4 regions of the Shewanella sp. 5S214 genome follow, and region 1 is predicted to be linked to each of the others. Evidence: predicted binding sites of a transcription regulator. Region 1 holds the regulator's gene; each other region holds the start of a gene.
What was found. The regulator sigma-54, encoded in region 1, starts transcription at its own class of promoters, with help from an activator protein. The targets are predictions, from matches to a motif close to GTTGGCACGNNNNTNGNNT.
Positions count from the first base shown of each region.

Region 2: ACED29_RS09380 (HAD-IIB family hydrolase) is a predicted target of sigma-54. The motif match lies at 2,110-2,128, and genes of this name have one in related genera.
Region 3: ACED29_RS16505 (DUF1328 family protein) is a predicted target of sigma-54. The motif match lies at 2,035-2,053, and genes of this name have one in related genera.
Region 4: ACED29_RS04900 (flagellar hook-length control protein FliK) is a predicted target of sigma-54. The motif match lies at 1,886-1,904, and genes of this name have one in related genera.

Region 1 covers NZ_JBGOOV010000016.1:49,647-54,400, reverse strand. The annotation lists gene kdsC (3-deoxy-manno-octulosonate-8-phosphatase KdsC) at 1-420, shown strand, start outside; gene lptC (LPS export ABC transporter periplasmic protein LptC) at 417-977, shown strand; gene lptA (lipopolysaccharide transport periplasmic protein LptA) at 964-1,545, shown strand; gene lptB (LPS export ABC transporter ATP-binding protein) at 1,542-2,273, shown strand; gene ACED29_RS12090 (RNA polymerase factor sigma-54) at 2,417-3,901, shown strand; gene hpf (ribosome hibernation promoting factor) at 3,926-4,213, shown strand; gene ptsN (PTS IIA-like nitrogen regulatory protein PtsN) at 4,216-4,659, shown strand; gene rapZ (RNase adapter RapZ) at 4,656-4,754, shown strand, end outside.
Region 2 covers NZ_JBGOOV010000011.1:41,868-46,621, reverse strand. The annotation lists gene ACED29_RS09385 (glycosyl transferase) at 1-1,040, opposite strand, end outside; gene ACED29_RS09380 (HAD-IIB family hydrolase) at 1,042-1,902, opposite strand; gene ruvX (Holliday junction resolvase RuvX) at 2,519-2,938, opposite strand; gene ACED29_RS09370 (YqgE/AlgH family protein) at 3,096-3,656, opposite strand; gene yciH (stress response translation initiation inhibitor YciH) at 3,863-4,192, opposite strand; gene hemH (ferrochelatase) at 4,392-4,754, opposite strand, start outside.
Region 3 covers NZ_JBGOOV010000027.1:10,522-15,275, reverse strand. The annotation lists gene ACED29_RS16515 (diacylglycerol kinase family protein) at 1-1,250, opposite strand, end outside; gene ACED29_RS16510 (hypothetical protein) at 1,464-1,658, opposite strand; gene ACED29_RS16505 (DUF1328 family protein) at 1,739-1,915, opposite strand; gene arsJ (organoarsenical effux MFS transporter ArsJ) at 2,246-3,463, opposite strand; gene ACED29_RS16495 (ArsJ-associated glyceraldehyde-3-phosphate dehydrogenase) at 3,470-4,480, opposite strand; gene ACED29_RS16490 (tyrosine-protein phosphatase) at 4,541-4,754, opposite strand, start outside.
Region 4 covers NZ_JBGOOV010000005.1:102,324-107,077, forward strand. The annotation lists gene fliH (flagellar assembly protein FliH) at 1-15, shown strand, start outside; gene fliI (flagellar protein export ATPase FliI) at 1-1,336, shown strand, start outside; gene fliJ (flagellar export protein FliJ) at 1,342-1,794, shown strand; gene ACED29_RS04900 (flagellar hook-length control protein FliK) at 2,089-3,648, shown strand; gene fliL (flagellar basal body-associated protein FliL) at 3,739-4,263, shown strand; gene fliM (flagellar motor switch protein FliM) at 4,293-4,754, shown strand, end outside.

The sequences.
Region 1 (4,754 bases):
GAACTCAAAGCGTTTCATACTCGCGATGGTTATGGTGTTCGATCTATCCTGACAAGCGGAATGCACGTTGCTGTCATTACTGGCCGCAAATCAAAGATTGTCGAAACTCGCATGACCGCATTAGGTATTAAACATATTTATCAAGGTATTGATAACAAGTTTGAGCCATTTGAACAACTCCTATCACTGTATAATGTCAGCGCAGACGAAGTCGCTTATATTGGCGATGATATGGTAGATCTCCCGGTTATGAAAGCAGTTGGTCTTGCCGTGTGTGTCGGTGACGGGCACCCATTTGTTAAGCAACATTGCCATATGACCACCTCTCTTAATGGTGGCCATGGCGCGTTACGAGAACTCACTGATTTACTGCTTTTAAGCCAAGATAAATTTGCCTGTGCTCATGGTATGAGTATATGAATAGAATCACTCTAGGTATTGTGGCTTTTTTTGGACTTGCTTTTTTCCTCTACTGGCAAGCGCAAATAAAACGCAGTGAAATGGATGCTGTGAAAGTTCGAGGTATTGAACGTCCCGACTTTGTAGCAGATAACCTACGCACCACAGAATTTAATAAACTCGGTTTAATTGCTAGTCGAGTCAGTGCCGAACACATGGAGCATTACGCCTCAAGTGACATTACTCACTTTACTAAACCTGTTTACCTCATTTACCCTGAAAACGGCCAAGCGCAATGGCAATTAAGCGCAGATAGAGGCCAATTGAATAAAAATACCAGCCAAGTCATATTAGAAAATAATGTTATTATTGATGCCATTAATATAGAAGAACCCCTGCAGTCACTCAGTACCCAAGCTGTTTCGGTGGATTTAACCACTATGATCGGCACCTCACAAGAGATGGTGTACATCAAAGGTAAAGGGTTTATTATTCAAGGTTTAGGTCTACATGCTGACTTGAATTCGCAAAAATTATCGCTACTCAGCCAGGTAGAAGGAACATATGAGCCACATTAATCGCCTCAACACTCACGCCAATGTTATGTTATTTGGCAGCATATTTTGCCTGCTGAGTTTACCTACCATAGCGAAACAAGGTGATCTTCAACAAGAGTTGAAAATTGCCTCAGTAAGCCAGTCTGCTGACATTAAAAATAATCAAATTGTTTTTAATGGTCCTGTTACCGTTACTCAAGGCACTATTAACATTAATGCTGATGAGTTACGGGCGTTTACTCCCGAAAATAGCACCAGTAAAAAACTCATCGCTATAGGTAACCCTGCAACGTTTTCACAAGAGTTAGACGACGGTCAAATTGGTACCGCCAGTGCCAACGAAATAAGCTATGATCTTGCTACCACTACACTGACATTGACAGGTAATGCCAAACTGGATCAATCTGGTAGCCAAGTAACTGGTAACCGTATTAAGTACAACATTAACGCTCAAGAGCTGATTGCTGAAAGTACTGGTACAGGGAAAGATCGCGTTATTACTATTATTCAACCTGAGAATTTCCAAGACGAGACTGCACCAAAGCAAAAGCTCCCTGAAATTCCTGTTAAAAAGCAGATCAAACCATGACCCAAATAACCCTAACGGCTGAAAATTTAGCTAAAAGCTATAAAACTCGTCAGGTTGTTAAAGATGTGAGTTTAACCGTTAAAACAGGCCAAATTGTCGGTCTTTTAGGCCCCAATGGTGCAGGTAAAACAACCACGTTTTATATGGTTGTCGGCTTAGTGCAAAGCGATAAAGGTCGGATCTTAATTGATGATGACGATTTAACCGCCGACCCAATGCATCTTAGAGCTCGCAAAGGGATTGGTTACTTGCCGCAAGAAGCCAGTATTTTTCGCAAACTGACCGTATACGACAATATTATGGCCGTATTGCAGACTCGTAAAGAACTCACTACCGACCAACGGATTGAGCAAGTAGAGCATTTATTAGAAGAATTCCATATCACCCATATTCGCGACAGCCAAGGCATGTCGTTGTCTGGTGGGGAACGTCGTCGAGTAGAGATAGCGCGCGCGCTGGCCGCTAATCCTAAATTTATTTTGCTCGATGAGCCTTTTGCGGGGGTTGACCCTATTTCTGTCATCGACATAAAAAAAATCATTCAACAGCTTAAAAACCGCGGCTTAGGGGTATTAATTACCGATCATAACGTACGTGAAACCTTAGACGTCTGTGAGCGCGCTTATATTGTCAGCCAGGGCAATTTAATTGCCGAAGGCACACCTGATGAGATATTGAGTAATCAACAAGTTCGGGCTGTGTACTTAGGTGAACAATTCAAGCTATAGTTACTTTACTGGCCTTTTAGTCTATCTAACTCATTTCATTGAACGATATCTAAATAGCGTTAAATGTCATTGATGTATGTGACAATCGATTACAGTTTTCGAGATTGTCATTTTTATGGAAATCATCTAGGGATAAGCGGTAAATGAAAGCGTCACTCCAACTCAAAATGGGTCAACACTTAACCATGACCCCTCAATTGCAGCAAGCGATCCGCTTACTGCAATTATCGTCATTGGAGCTACAGCAAGAAATCCAACAAGCATTGGACTCAAACCCATTGCTTGAAATAGAAGATGAGTTTTCTCAAGCAAAAGACTCAGTAAAAGAAAGTCGCGACCAATCTGACACCGACTTTAGTGACAACAGCGTGGTCAATATAGAAAAAGACACCTCAACAGTCGACACAGCAGAATCCATGACCAAAGAAACCATGGACGATTTAGCTATGGATACCACATGGGATGAAGTGTACACCGCCTCACCAATGTCAGGTTCAGGCAGTGCTAGCATGCGCGATGATGATATGCCATTCCAAGGTGAAACGACTGAAGGCTTATATGAGCATTTAGAGTGGCAAAAAAATCTCACGCCATTTTCTGACACAGATCGAGCAATTGCTACCGCGATCATTGATGCCATTGATGAACGCGGCTATTTAACCCAAAGCACTGAAGATATTCTCGAAGCCATGGGTGATGAAAGTGTTGAACTAGATGAAGTTGAAGCGGTATTAAAACGTATTCAACACTTTGATCCCGTTGGTGTTGCCGCACGAGATTTAAGCGAATGTTTATTCATTCAATTAGCCCAATATGCCGACACAACCCCACATATAGACAATGCCCGTCTGCTCATTAAAGACTATTTAGATTTAATTGCTGGGCGCGATTTTAGATTATTGATGCGCAAAACCAAGCTCAAAGAAAACGAGTTGCGTGACGCAATCACCTTAATCCAGTCACTTAACCCTCGCCCGGGCTTGTTAGTCACCGCTATTGATGACGAATATGTTATTCCTGATGTAACCGTACTAAAGAAGAATGGCCGTTGGGTTGTAGAGTTAAACCCGGACAATATGCCTAAAATTGGCGTTAATCAACAATATGCAGCCATGGCTAGAAGCAGTAAAAACTCTGCCGATAGCCAATTTATTCGCGGTCATTTACAAGAAGCTAAATGGTTCATCAAGAGTATCGAAAGCCGCAATGAGACCTTATTGAAAGTCGCCAATTGTATTGTGCAATTTCAGCAAGGTTTCTTTGAATATGGTGAAGAAGCCATGAAACCTATGGTACTCAATGATATTGCTGAAGCAGTAGAAATGCATGAATCGACTATTTCACGGGTTACCACTCAAAAATATATGCACACACCACGTGGGCTATTTGAATTAAAGTACTTTTTCTCTAGTCATGTCAGCACCGACGATGGCGGAGAATGCTCATCTACCGCTATTCGTGCTTTTATCAAAAAACTGGTTGCGGCAGAAAACCAGCAAAAGCCATTAAGTGACAGCAAAATGGCCCAACTGCTGGCAGATCAGGGGATCAACGTTGCGCGTCGTACGATTGCAAAATACCGCGAAGCGATGCTCATTCCACCCTCAAACCAACGTAAGAGTTTATAACCTACAAGGCAACGGAGGATTTTTATGCTTATCAATATGACAGGTAGAAATATCGACATTACCGAATCTTTACGTGAATACGTTCAAGGTAAATTTTCAAAGCTTGAACGACACTTCGATCAGATCAATAATGTACACGTTGTGCTCAATGTAGAAAAATTACAACAAAAAGCAGAAGCTAAAATCAACCTTAATGGTGCAGAGATTTTTGCCATGTCAGAAAGCACTGATATGTATGCTGCAATAGACGCCCTGATCGATAAACTCGACCGTCAGGTAATTAAACACAAAGAGAAGTATACAAAACACTAACGATGGAACTTTGTACCATTCTGCAGCCGGAATGCACTACCTGTGCCACACCGGGCAGTAAGAAAAAAGTACTGGAACTCATCAGCAATTTAGTCGCTGCCCAGTACCCACCCCTATCTTCGCAAGAGGTTTTTGAAAGCCTATTAGCGAGAGAGAAAATGGGTAGCACAGGTATAGGAAATGGCATTGCGATACCTCATGGTAGATTAACGACCATAGAGCATCCGATCGCAATATTTATTAAATGTGAAGAAGCCATTGCCTTTGATGCAATCGATAAACAGCCCGTGGATATTTTATTTGCTTTGTTAGTACCTGCAGATCAGTGCCAACAGCATTTAAGCACGCTATCAAGCGTGGCTCAAAAATTAAGCGATAAGCAAATATTGAAACAGCTTCGTAAAACTCACGACTCAACAGAACTTTATCGGGTTATTACTGCATGAAACTTGTCATAGTATCGGGACGTTCAGGCTCAGGAAAATCTGTTGCTCTAAGAGTATTAGAAGATCTAGGGTATTATTGTGTTGATAATTTGCCT
Region 2 (4,754 bases), on a different contig from region 1:
TGAATGTCCGTGGTCAAGCCATTCATGATGGCATCGTTATGGTAGGTTTCGACATAATCGAGTGCAATACGGTAATACGTCGCCTTGACGGTTCGAAACGATTCATTGCTGAAAGTATGCCCTTGCGTCGCCAGTTTACGGAAAAAGGCTTTGGTGATATCAATCGACATTTTAGACAAACCGGCTTCTTCATTATCTAATGATAAGTCTTGATGTTTATGATCGTAATTGTCAGCAATATCGACCTGACAAATGCGGTTATGGGAATAATTACGCTGCATTTCTGATAGCACACCAATTTCTAAGCCCCAATCGCTTGGAATACGCAGGTCATTGAGCACGTCTCGTCTAAATGAAAACTCACCCGCTAATGGATAACGAAAACTGTCCATGTATTCTAAATATTCGTTATAACCGACCACTTTTTTAAGTGCTTTAATCAACGGCGTAACTAATAAGCGTGACACTCGACCATTAATTTGCCCATTCGAAATTCGCGCGTAATAGCCTTTACTAAACTCGTAATGAAACTGTGGATTGGCTACAGGATAAAGTAAACGAGCCAGCAACGACTTTTCGTAAGTGACAATATCGCAATCATGCAACGCAACCGATTCCGTTTTGCCTGAAGCCAAAATATAGCCCATGCAGTACCATACATTACGACCTTTACCCAACTCTTTGGGGGCTAATCCTAATGCCTGTAATTTTGCATCCAGCGCTTGTAAGCGTGGGCCATCATTCCACAAAATGCGGTGATGCTGTGGTAATTCACCAAAAAAGCTTAACGCGTGTTTGTACTGCTTAAGATCGGCTCTATCTAAGCCAATGACGATTTCGGATAAATACGGCACCTGTTTTAATTTACTGACGATATCTTTAAGGGCATCACCTTCTAGCTCTGAATACAAGGATGGCAAAATGAGTCCTAACGGACGTGTTTTTGAAAACGTTATTAAATCTTGCTCCAGCTCTTCAAGGCTACGTCGGGTTAAATTATGCATTGTGGTGACAATGCCATTTTGGTAAAAATCGGCCATATTACGCCCCTCCTAATGATAGTTGCTTTACAGGTGATTCAGCCGATGACGACAGCAGAGTTTGCTTAATGCATTCAGCCCAACCTTTAGGGCCAAATTCACTACTTTTGATACTGGGATTTTTAGTCGCTAATGAAGGAAACTCATGAACGGGGGATTTGATTTGGATTGCCAGATCAGCGGCTTCGAGCATGGCGTTGTCATTACCACTGTCACCGAGTGCAATGGTGGTCACGGGAGTGTTATATTGCTGAGAATAGACATCCGCTAACCATTGCATCGCTTTGCCTTTATCAGTATCGCCGCCAACATGAAGAAAGCGTCCACCTTGTAGGGTATGTGCACCAACACGGGTCATTAATTCAATAAAGGCTTGTTTATTGGTTTCACTGCCTTGCCAAAGTACTGGCTCGGCATAATTCCTAATCAAAGCCAACCTGGCATTATCTGGCGATAAATCGGTGATCTCACATAATGCTTCAACTGATAGAGATGAAAAACCAATAAAGTCATCGTTAAATGCTTGCGCATGTTGTGTTAACAAATCAAGCCAGTATTTTCGCGGCTGACAAAACTCTTTTACCCAGTAATATCCTTGGGTAAATGTGTCTTGTGGTTGTTGGTCAAAGTAACCAATAGGAATATATATTGCCGCACCATTTTCTGAAATAAACGGTGAATTAAAACCAATGGTTTGTTGCAGCTTTTCCATTTCGGCAAAGGTTTTACTAGTATTGGCAATAATCGGAATTTTCCGTTCATTCAATGCTTCAATCACTTCAATTGCATGGCTAAAGCTGTAGTCAAAATGATCAAGTAAAGTGCCATCTATGTCAGTAAAGATAAGTGGTCGTGTTGTCATATCCTGTCCTTTTCAATCATTGAACGAAACTAAGCATAGAGCGGACTGCGTCCTGCTAGATCGCTGCGCTGCGAGGTGCTAGGTTCTAGGCACTAGGGCGTGACTTCGTCACTGCTAGGAACGCTACGCGGCTAAGTGCTATACAAGTAATAAATATAGCGAATGAGTCATTATCGCGCTTAATCTAATCCGATTTACTTAAGATAGATTCAGGATATGTGCCAAACGTAATAAGTTTGCACCTTAATAGAACAAATAGACTTTAATCATTGATATAGTTGATTTTATTATTTTAAAAATAAAGGTGAGATAAAAAGAATTATTGAACAGGATAAGAAGATATGTGCAACGATGAATAAAAACTGCACCATTTCAGGGCAAATGAAGTGATAAAAAGCTGTAGAGCCTAGATGCTAGAGCGCTACGCTGCTAGATCCTATAAAATCCTAGCAGCGCAGCGACTCTAGCAGTGACGAAGTCACGTCCTAGCAGCGAAGCGACCCTAGCAGTGACACAGTCACGACCTAGCAGCGAAGCGACACTAGCAGCGAAGCGACACTAGCAGTGACACAGTCACGACCTAGCAGCGAAGCGACACTAGCATCTGGGCATTAACTTAGAATTGGTTTTCGAAATAACTTTCGATAATTAACACCGCTGACACGGCATCCACTTGGCCTTTGGTTAATGCTTTAAAACCACCTAATTCGAATAAGCGCGCTTTAGCATCTGCAGTGGTTAGGCGTTCATCTTGGGTGGCAATCTTGACACCAAATCGACCATTAATTCGATTAGCAAATTTTCGGGCTCGTTGAGTCATCTCTTGCTCAGTGCCGTCCATATTTAATGGCAAGCCAACAACCACAAGATCAGGTTGCCATTCTTTCAATAATTTGTCGATATCATCCCAATTAGGGATGCCATCAACCGCTTTAATCGATAATAAAGGCGTGGCACTGGCAGTGATGGCTTGACCGATAGCGACACCGATACTTTTGGTGCCATAGTCGAAGCCTAAAACGGTTTGTGGTTGCATGTGTATCTCTTTGTTTGAATCTTTAGAGGACGCTTTAAAAGTAACAGCCTAGAGCGCTACGCTGCTAGGACGCTTCGCGGCTAGATTCTATAAATCTTAGCAGCGCAGCTGCCCCCTAGCAGGACATAGTCCGCCCTAGAAGCGCAGCGAACTATTGTTAAGCATGGCCTATTTGACTCGACATTTGCCAAATATCGAAACCGAGTTGTTGGGTGGCCGACTGCCACATTTGTTCAGGTTCTACGTTAAATAATAACTCGGCCGAAGCTTTGATCGTTAACCAGGTATTGTCGGCAATTTCTTGTTCCAGTTGATTTTTACTCCAACCCGCGTAACCAAGCGCAACCACAAAATTTTCTGGGGATTTGTCTGAGCCAATCGAGGCCAATATATCTCGCGAAGATGTTAGCATTGTCTCCTCACTGATTTCAGTACTATTGAGCCAATGTTTTTGCGGCGTATGCAATACAAAACCTCGCTCTGGAGCAACTGGGCCGCCAATGAGTACTTGGCTGTCGAGGGAGAATAAAAACTCAGGCGATAAATACAGCTCCATTTGCTCAAGCAGCTCTTCAATCTCCAAACCTATTGGACGGTTAACAATGATGCCCATCGCCCCCTTTTGATCATGCTCGCAAATGTAGATCACTGAGCGTTCGAAAAATGTATCATCTAACGATGGCATGGCAATTAAAAAGTGGTCTTTTAAGCTATCCATATTCTCTCCCCAATAGTGCGTTAGCCTTGGGCTTGTTGGTCTTTCCAGATGATTTTTACCGCGATTTGTAGCCATGTCATACAAGGCAGAACTTGTTGATGAAGTTATACTAGATCAACAAGCAATAACGCAGTATAAAGCCGCTAAAAAGATTGCCCGAAGGGTTCGAATAAATATTGACCACCACAGACCAACAAGCCCTAGTATTATCCACCCGCCAATTTCACGGTGAAATTCAACTTCTCTAATATGGATTTTATTTGTTCGCGATTGTCGGTTTGTACCTCAATGCAGAAGTCTTTCACTGTACCACCGCAGCCACATTGTTTCTTCAGTTTTTGCGCTAACTCTTTTAAGGCTTTTTCATCTAACTCGAGCCCTTTGATCACACTAACGCCTTTACCTTTTCGGCCTTTACTGTCTTTGTGGATCCGCACGATACCATCACCGCTTGGTACTTCAACTTGCGGTTTAGGTTGTTCAATACGACCTTTATCAGTGCTATAAACTAATGCGATATTAGAATCTATTCTCATATTATTTCTTTAGCAATAAAACTTTATTTGAGTTTAACAAATCATAAAAGCAGAGGCGAGGATATAAAGCTAAAAGCCTAGGTACGCAACAGCCTAGCCGCATAGCGGCCAAGGATCTTAGCAGCGAAGCTGTCCCTAGCAGGACGCAGTCCGCCCTAGAAGCGAAGCGCCCTAGCAGTGACGGAGTCACGCCCTATAATTATAGAAAAGGTTTAACAAGGTTTGCCATCATATTGATATGATCATCATTATCGTTTAGACATTCGATGTATCTAAAGTTTTTGCCACCAGCATCTTCAAATACGTGACGATTTTCGCCCTTAATTTCTTCTAAGGTTTCTAAACAATCGGCACTAAATGCTGGGCAGATAACCGCGATATCGGTAACACCTTTTTCAGGCAGACTACCAATGGTTACGTCTGTGTATGGTTGTAACCATTTAGCTTTACCAAAGCGAGACTGGAATGTTGCCACATACTCATCTTCAGTTAGGCCTAATTTTTCTACCACTAAGCGAGTTGTCTTCATACAAAAACAATAATAAGGATCGCCTAAATGCAA
Region 3 (4,754 bases), on a different contig from region 1:
AAAGGCTGATTTTCATCTATCGCCTCCCATAAACCATTAAGGTAAGCCAACTGTCCGAGCTCATTTTTGCGGTCGCGATCGGCTTTCTGTATCATTTTCCGCTCAAAACCCAAGCCCGCTAGCAACAACATCAATTGCTCATTACACATGGCAGTATCTATGCGCTGAGAATAACCTTGAATCAAAATATCAAGCGCTTGCGATACCGGTACTAACTTACTGGTGATACCAAACAAGGTGTGACTAAGTGCATTAGTGGTGCCCATAGGAATAATGCCTAGGTAAATATCACTGTCGACAATCACCGATGCCACCTCGTTAACTGTGCCATCTCCACCACAAGCAACAATAATATCAGCACCCTGTTTTTTGGCATGTTCGGTTAGTTGCACCGCAGACTTGTCTTTAGTGGTATATAAGACTTCAAGCTGAAAATAATCGCTCAAGGTTTGAGTTATATGATCGGCTTCATCATGCCACTTACCGCCACCTGACACTGGGTTCACAATCAACCAAGCGCGTTTATGGATATGAATTTGATTCAGGCGATGCATTTTTTCGACGGCCGCTAACTGCCATTTATTTAACCGCGCGGTTTGACGAATACTACTGATAGATTTCAGCACATCATTAACATTACGATTTTGCTCACGGCACACTAAGTAAGCGGCTAGCACTAACACCGAACGCCCTCGACCTAATGCACAATGTACTACGACATTTTTGCCATTACTGACTTGGTTATGTAACCAATTAATCGCTTGATTTAACTGTGCGACGCTAGGTACGCTGTGATCCAATACCGGAATATTTAAATAGGCAATATTTTCATCAACCAGAGTCCACTCTAATGCGTCAAATTCTGCAGTAACATCTAAAATAGCATCAATTTTCTCATGCTTTAGTCGGTCAATATCGCCAGAAAACAACCGGCAGGCTAAATACAGCTGCTTATCAATTTTTTGTATTGCAGGAACTTTGTCATTTTTTCTCGCCCAGGCGTTATATAGCTGGCAACCCAATAAAAACGGAATAAAGCTCCAACCTATATACCAAGGAATACTGCCATCTTGGCGTTTACGGAAAATACCTGCACTATTAAACCAATACGCCGAACTCACCAAGCCTAAAGATAATGCAAGCCACGCAAAAACAAGCTTAAGTAACACATAAGGAAGCGCCACACATAAGCACGCAGCCAATAACGTACCAAGGGTATAATAATATTTAATATGGATACGGGTGAGCATTGTGGTCCTCCTTTTTTAAAAAAAGCAGCACATGAGTGCTGCTTAAGACAATACTTATCACTATAACTATCTAATCACTTCGCGCCACGCTCTTAAGATTTTACATTGACTTATATGAGTCTAAACAAGTCGTGACCTTTGACATCAATGTACTTTACGTTAATAACCTAACGGCTCTGAACGGATTAAATAGTTAATCAGATTGCACTGTATTTAACAGTCTGGATCTTCTGACTTCATGCCTTCTTTTACATCTTCACATGCATCTTCAACAGCATTACCAGCATCTTGGATCATTTCATCCACTTTCTCACCAGCATTCTCAGCTTTATTGTCTGAACATGCTGATAAACCAGCCGTTAAAAACACCATTAAACTTGCCATTGTCAGTAATTTTAATAATTTCATATTCATCTCCTAGATGATGGTTGTAATCGAATAACGTTTTGTCGCTAACCTTAACTCGGCTTCAGAGCTCAGGTTACCTACTATGCTCGGGGACCTTTACCTCTAATCGCACTGGATAATAATGAAATCACCAGTAATACAATAAAGATAAAGAAAATAATTTTGGCGATCCCTGCTGCGGCTCCAGCAATACCAGTAAAACCCAATAGTCCTGCTATAACGGCTATAACTAAAAACATTAATGTCCAGCCCAACATAAAAACCTCCTTGGTGTACGATTTACAGTATGGTGCGTGATGTGCTAATCCTTTTGATATCGACCTCATACCTAACCATCTGAGAATTAACCATTTACACAACGACTATGTTTTTACTAATGCCAACATCGTGCCAACAGTAAATAAAAAATTAAAACCATGATTATAAAGGATTTAATTTAATATCGAAAAATGAGCGATGGAAGAGCCACAGACTTGTAGGCACTTTTTACCGATGTTTCCGGTAAGAGTTTCAGATACTAGCGAACCAGTATCGAAAGGAGCAATGAAAAGGAGTCAACATAAGCGCCGCCAGAATAACACCAAGCATTACAACGTATACGGCAGCTTAAATGATATTAATGTTGCTAGCGCTATAAAGCCACTCGATATCCACAAACAAGCTTCTAAACCGTATATTTGATACACCAACCCCGAAAGAACGGTGCCGATAAGACGTCCCATGGCGTTGGCCATGTAATAAAATCCCACATCAAGTGACACGCCATCATGACCTGCATAACTAACAATCAGATAACTGTGCAGTGACGAGTTAATGGCAAACACAGCGCCAAATAGCATTAATCCGGCAATTAATGTCACGTGGATATAAAAGTTAAAGTGCAACGCAAGAGCAATAGCAGCAGGAATAAGTAATAAGTAGCCAGCCCATACAAAGGCTGCGCGTCCTGTTGGTACTTTGCCGTGTTTTTTACCAGTAACATAAGGCGCAAATGACTGGACGATGCCGTAGCCAATCACCCAACTCGCCATAAAACCGCCCACCCACCAATGATCCCATTCAAATGTCACCGCTAAAAACACTGGTAACGCCACCACAAACCATACATCTCGAGCACCAAACAAAAACATTCGCGCTGCCGACAACAAATTAATCGCCGGACTTTTGGAAAAAATATCGATAAATTTAGGTTTATTTTTCGCTTTGCCTAAATCCGCTTTTAAGCTCAATAGACTCATCACCCACACACAAGCTAATAAGGCTGCCATCAACAGCACTGCACCGCGAAATTCAAATAGCGTGAGCAAAATGCCACCTAAAAAGAACCCCAGTCCTTTTAACGCATTTTTAGAGCCAGTAAGAATAGCCACCCATTGATACAACTTGCTCTGCGCATCACTAGGCACCAACATTTTAATCGCACTCTTGGCGCTCATTTTATTGAGGTCTTTAGCAATACCCGACAAGGCTTGCGCAACCATGACATACATTATGGTCAACATGTCCGCTGGTACGGCCAACATAGCTAGCGCAACTATTTGTAACCCTAAGCCAATGTTCATGGTGTTATTTAAGCCAAGCCTTGCCCCTAGCCAACCACCTACAAGATTAGTGACTACGCCAAAAATCTCATAAAACAAAAACAACATCGCGATATTGAACGGGCTGTAACCTAGCTGATGAAAATACAGCACCACCAGCATACGCAGTGCACCATCGGTTAAGGTAAATGCCCAATAATTACCAGTGATTATTAGATATTGCTTAATGTGAGATGGCAATGTACTGAAAGTTAACAGCCCCATGTTAGCTTATTCCTTGTCCGCCAAACCTACTTTGCGCGCAAGCTCAGCGGTGCGATTAGCGTAACCCCACTCATTGTCGTACCACACATACAGCTTAACTTGGGTATCATTAACCACCATGGTCGATAAGGCATCGATAATACTTGAGCGTGGATCGGTTTTATAATCGACCGACACTAATGGGCGCTCTTCATAACCCATAATCCCCTTAAGTTCGCTATCAGCAGCTTGCTTCAAAAGCTGGTTTACTTCTTCTGCCGTTGTGCCACGGGCCACTTCAAACACACAATCGGTAAGCGATGCATTGGCTAGCGGCACCCGAATCGCATGGCCATTTAACTTGCCTTTCAATTCAGGAAAAATATGAGTAATGGCAGTAGCAGAGCCGGTGGTGGTTGGAATTAAACTGATTCCACACGCACGGGCGCGGCGTAAATCTTGATGCGGTGCATCTAAAATCGTTTGGGTGTTAGTAATGTCATGAATAGTGGTCATCGAGCCATGTTTAATGCCTATTTTTTCGTGGATCACTTTTACCACAGGCGCTAAACAATTGGTGGTACAAGAAGCTGCCGTTACGATTGGATGAATCGCTTTATCGTATAAATGCTCATTTACGCCCATCACAATATTGAGCACACCGTCTTCTTTTACTGGCGCGGTTACTACAACTCTTTTGACCCCTTGATCTAAGTAAGCTTGTAGCAAGGCTTTGGTTTTTATCTTGCCGGAGGCTTCAATCACTACATCGCATTTTGACCAATCAGTGTCTTGGGTGACCACATTACGACTGCAAGGAATAGCTTTACCGTTAATCACTATGGCACCACCATCATGTGTCGCTTCATGATGCCAACGACCATGAACTGAATCAAAGGTCATTAAGTGCGCCAGGGTAGCAGCATCGCCAGCGGGATCATTAATGTGCACAATTTCAACATCGTCCCAATCATACGCCGCACGCATTGATAAACGTCCCATACGGCCAAAACCGTTAATGCCTATTTTTATTGTCATGATGGTGTCCTAAGCTTGCTCTGATTTTTAAGGGTAATGTTAAAGGTTAGTCACTACATGCTAACCATTAAATGCATCAAAATATTCACGCTGAACCGGATGAGTCAGCGCCTTGGGTCGCAGAGTTTGCACTGCATTAATCACTTTATCTTTAGGCCAGCCTAAGCTTACTAATATCAGACCAATGACTAATCCCGTGCGGCCCGAACCGCCTTTACAATGCACTGCGATAGCGTTTCGGTTATTCAGCAATTCAATAATCTGGAGTTTATGG
Region 4 (4,754 bases), on a different contig from region 1:
CACCCGTCAACATAAACTCCTCAATAAACTGTCGGTGCATCATAAACACGTGCTACCGCTTAGACCCGTCGCTAGCGGCCAGTTAGTTAGGGTTGTTGGTTTAACCTTAGAAGCGACAGGATGTCGTGCGCCTGTGGGCAGTTTATGCTCCATTGAAACCATGGTTGGTGAGTTAGTTGCTGAGGTGGTTGGCTTTGATGACAAACTGTTGTATTTAATGCCTATTGAAGAGCTGCGAGGTGTCTTGCCTGGCGCACGGGTTCAACCCTTGGGTGAGCAATCTGGATTAAATGTCGGATTAGCATTGTTAGGTAGAGTATTAGACGGTAGCGGCGTGCCGTTAGATGGTTTGGGGCCATTGAATACGGATCAATACGCAGCCCGTCATGGTCCTTACATTAATCCATTGTCTCGACGTGCCATTACCGAACCATTAGATGTCGGTGTTCGTGCCATTAATTCGATGTTAACCGTAGGTAAAGGTCAGCGAATGGGGCTGTTTGCTGGCTCTGGGGTAGGTAAAAGTGTGCTCCTAGGCATGATGACTCGAGGTTCTAAAGCCGACATTATTGTGGTGGGATTAGTCGGCGAGCGTGGCCGCGAAGTTAAAGAATTTATTGAAGAAATTTTAGGTAAAGAAGGTCGTGCCCGCTCGGTTGTAGTGGCTGCACCGGCAGATACTTCGCCATTAATGCGTTTACGTGCCTGTGAAACATCGACTCGTATAGCCGAATATTTTCGTGATTTAGGCTACGATGTTTTATTGTTAATGGACAGCTTGACACGTTATGCACAAGCGCAACGTGAAGTGGCGCTTGCGGTAGGAGAACCGCCAGCAACCAAAGGCTATCCACCCTCTGTGTTTGCTAAGTTACCCCGTTTGGTTGAGCGCGCCGGTAATGGCGGAGCTGGACAAGGTTCTATTACGGCTTTTTATACTGTGTTGACCGAAGGTGATGATCAGCAAGATCCGATTGCAGATGCTTCTCGAGCGATTTTAGACGGCCATATTGTGCTATCTCGTCAACTTGCCGATTCGGGTCATTATCCCGCGATTGATGTGGAAGCATCAATTAGCCGCGTTGCGCCAATGGTGATAAGTGGAGAACACTTAGAGGCGATGCGTAAAGTCAAACAGATGTATTCTTTGTATCAGCAAAATCGTGACCTGATTTCAATTGGCGCGTACTCACAAGGCAGTGATCCTCGGATTGATAATGCGATACGTTTACAACCTGCAATGAATGCTTTTTTACGTCAAGGGTTTAAAGAACCTGTCTCATTTGAAGAAAGCCGAGTGATGTTGACTCAAATTGCCGCTCAATGTCAGGGATAACCTAGATGACTCGCACAGACCCATTATTAACGGTATTGAAGCTAGCGACTGCTGCCGAGGAACAAGCGGCATTGCAGCTCAAGTCGGCTCAATTTGAAAAACAAAAACGCCAAGGGCAGCTCGATGCGCTAAACAATTACCGTTTAGATTACATGAAGCAGATGGAAGGGCACACGGGCACGACATTACGTGCTAATCAGTACCATCAGTTTCATCAGTTTATTCGTCAAGTTGATAGTGCTATTACCCAACAAGTAGCAGCGGTTAAAGATGCCGAAAAACAAGTGGGTTACCGTCAAGTTCACTGGCAAGAAAAACAACAAAAACGCAAAGCGGTAGAAATGTTACTCGCTCAGAAAGCCAAAAAGGCTATGGTCGTAGAAGCAAAACGTGAACAAAAAATGTCAGATGAGTTTGCTATGCAACAATATTACCGTCAAAAATCAATTAAGTCATAGCCTCCAAATCTAACATTCGTTTTACCGCAATCCCTTTGATTGGTTCGTGTTCAAACTCTATTTATTATCTAAACTTTATTAACTAATATTTATTGGCACTTAAATTGCTTAATATAAATTTAAGTTTACATTGGAATAGAAATCGTCAGCGAAGCGACAGTGGAAACCTCATGATGAGGTTTGTAATGACTCTATTGATATTACCTAATATCGACATATGATTCATCGAGGTAATTTGATAGCTGTTTGTTAGACGATAATGACCTAACTTTGTTTGATTGAGTGGAGCTGATTATGCAGCAGATGAGCAATATCTTACTTGGAAATAGCAGTAAATCTGCTGATCTTAGTACAAAAGGAAACATGCAAGGTGTTGAAAATACATCATTCTTGTCTGCTTTTAATCAAGCGAGTGAATCCGAACTTGCTTCGCGGCCTAACGCCAATAGTGCACCTGTATCGTTAGACGCTGAAGTGGATCAAGTCGATGCTGCCAATGACCTTGATTTATCTACTGAAGAAAATGCTGATATTGAATTGATTTTTGCTCAGCTTAATATGGCCGATGCATTAAATAAACGTCATTCCTCTGGCGGAAATGAATTGCCGCATGTGGATACATTAGATATTGGTTTTGACGCGATATCTTTGATCGACCCTGACAGCAGTATTATTGATGAGCTGAATAGCGATAGTCAGTCAGAGATGGGGGCGCTATTCACTGATGCTATTGATTTACCCGCTGACTCTCTTTCTACCAAAGAAGCTCTTTCTCAGCTTAGCCCTGAAGATATATCCAGCTTAATGGCATTTGCCAATTTATCTGAAAATGATTTACAAGCACTAGACATTAAGGGCTTAAGCGAGTTAATTAGTGACTTTAATTTACAAGCGCCTGTTGTTGATGAATCCATTCTAGCGATGGTGTCTGCAGATATGGACAGTAGTGACGATTCCCCAAAAAGTATCCTTAGATCTGAAGAACAAAACCAAATTGATAAATCAATTGCCGCCAGTGTCACCGTTCCAGGCCAAACTGGCTCTGCGGGTCTTAATTCTGCGGTTGTTAAATTAGACCGCACCGTTTTTTTGGAGGCTAGCGCCACTCTTGCATCTTCTTCAGCGATATCTGCCGACCCTAAGACGATTTTAGGTGATAGCACTGGTATTGATGCCAATATTCAATCAGATACTGATAATGCTAAAATGCTGGCGAAAGCTGATTTTTCTGTGGTCCTAGATTCCCTAGCGACCAAGCGTGCATCAGGAGAACTGTCAGCCAATATAAATTCGGCTAACTTGGGTTTAGACGCAGTGAATGATATCGGTGATACCGACACTAAGGCTTTACAAAATCAGAGTAGTTTTACTCCGATACATAAAAGTGATGTACCACAATTTCAGTTATCGTTGAAACCGCAAGGCGATCATGGTGCGCAAATGCAAGAGATGATCCAGCGCTTTTCTCCGGTCATGAAGCAGCAGTTAATTACTATGGTCAGTAATGGTATTCAGCAAGCTGAAATTCGTTTAGATCCGCCGGAACTTGGGCATTTAACCGTTAAAATTCAAATTCATGGTGATCAAACCCAAGTACAGTTTCATGTTGCTCAGTCGCAAACCCGTGATATTGTTGAGCAAGCAATGCCTCGATTACGCGATATGCTTGCCCAAGAAGGATTACAACTAACAGACAGTCAGGTTTCTCAAGGCGATGGCGGGCGTGATCAGCAAGGACAATCTGGTGAACATGCTGCTGGAGATACGCAATTGGATGAAATTTCAGCACAAGAGCCTAGCTTGATGACAAATCCATCAAGGAGTTTACATTCTGCTATAGATTATTATGCTTAAGCAGGTAACCTATAGCATTAATATATCTTTTCAAGAATAACGAGTTATTCAGTTAAGTTATAATGTTAATCACAATGTTGATTAGGAACCATAATGCCTGAACAAGAATTAGAGTTAAACGACACCCCTAACACCGGTAAAAAAAGCAAGAAACTATTCATCTTTGGTGGCATTGGTTTAGTATTAGTTTTGCTTATTGGCGGCGGATTGTGGTTTTTTATGGGCTCGGACGAGCCTGCCGCTACCGACGTCAGTGGTGATGCATCTGCCGATCCCGCTGCGCCGATAGTCAGTTCTGAAGCAGAGTATGTCGGTATGCCAAGACCTTTTTTATTTAATTTACCTGGCGCTGACCGTGCTCGTTTAGTTGAAATAAAAGTCCAATTAATGGTGCGTGGTGAAAGTAATAGTGTATTGACCCAAAAACATATTCCTTTAATTGAAGATGCGTTATTAACGACCTTTAGTGCTGCTGATGTGCAAAAGCTTAGTACCCAAGCCGGTAAAGACGAGCTGCGCCAGTTAGCCTTACTCAATGTTCAGAATACGCTGCAACCAATAACAGGAACTAAAGTGGTAGAGAAAGTCCTGTTTACTGGTTTTGTCATGCAATAACTAAAAGCGTTAACTGCTAAGGCGATGATGTGAGTGATTTATTAAGCCAAGATGAGATTGATGCGCTATTACATGGTGTCGATGACGATGATGATGATGAGATTGTAGAAGATAGTGCTGATGCACGATCGTATGATTTCTCATCTCAAGATCGTATTGTGCGCGGTCGTATGCCAACGCTTGAAATCGTCAATGAGCGATTTGCTCGGCATTTACGCATCAGTATGTTTAACATGATGCGTCGCGCTGCAGAAGTGTCAATTAATGGCGTACAAATGCTTAAGTTTGGTGAGTATGTACATACGCTATTTGTTCCAACGAGTTTAAATATGGTGCGTTTTAGTCCACTAAAAGGCACAGCGTTAATTACCATGGAAGCAAGACTAGTCTTTATTCTCGTCGACAACTTCTTTGGTGGTGATGGCCGTTTTCATGCCAAAATTGAAGGTCGTGAATTTACTCCAACAGAACGCCGAATAGTCCAGTTACTG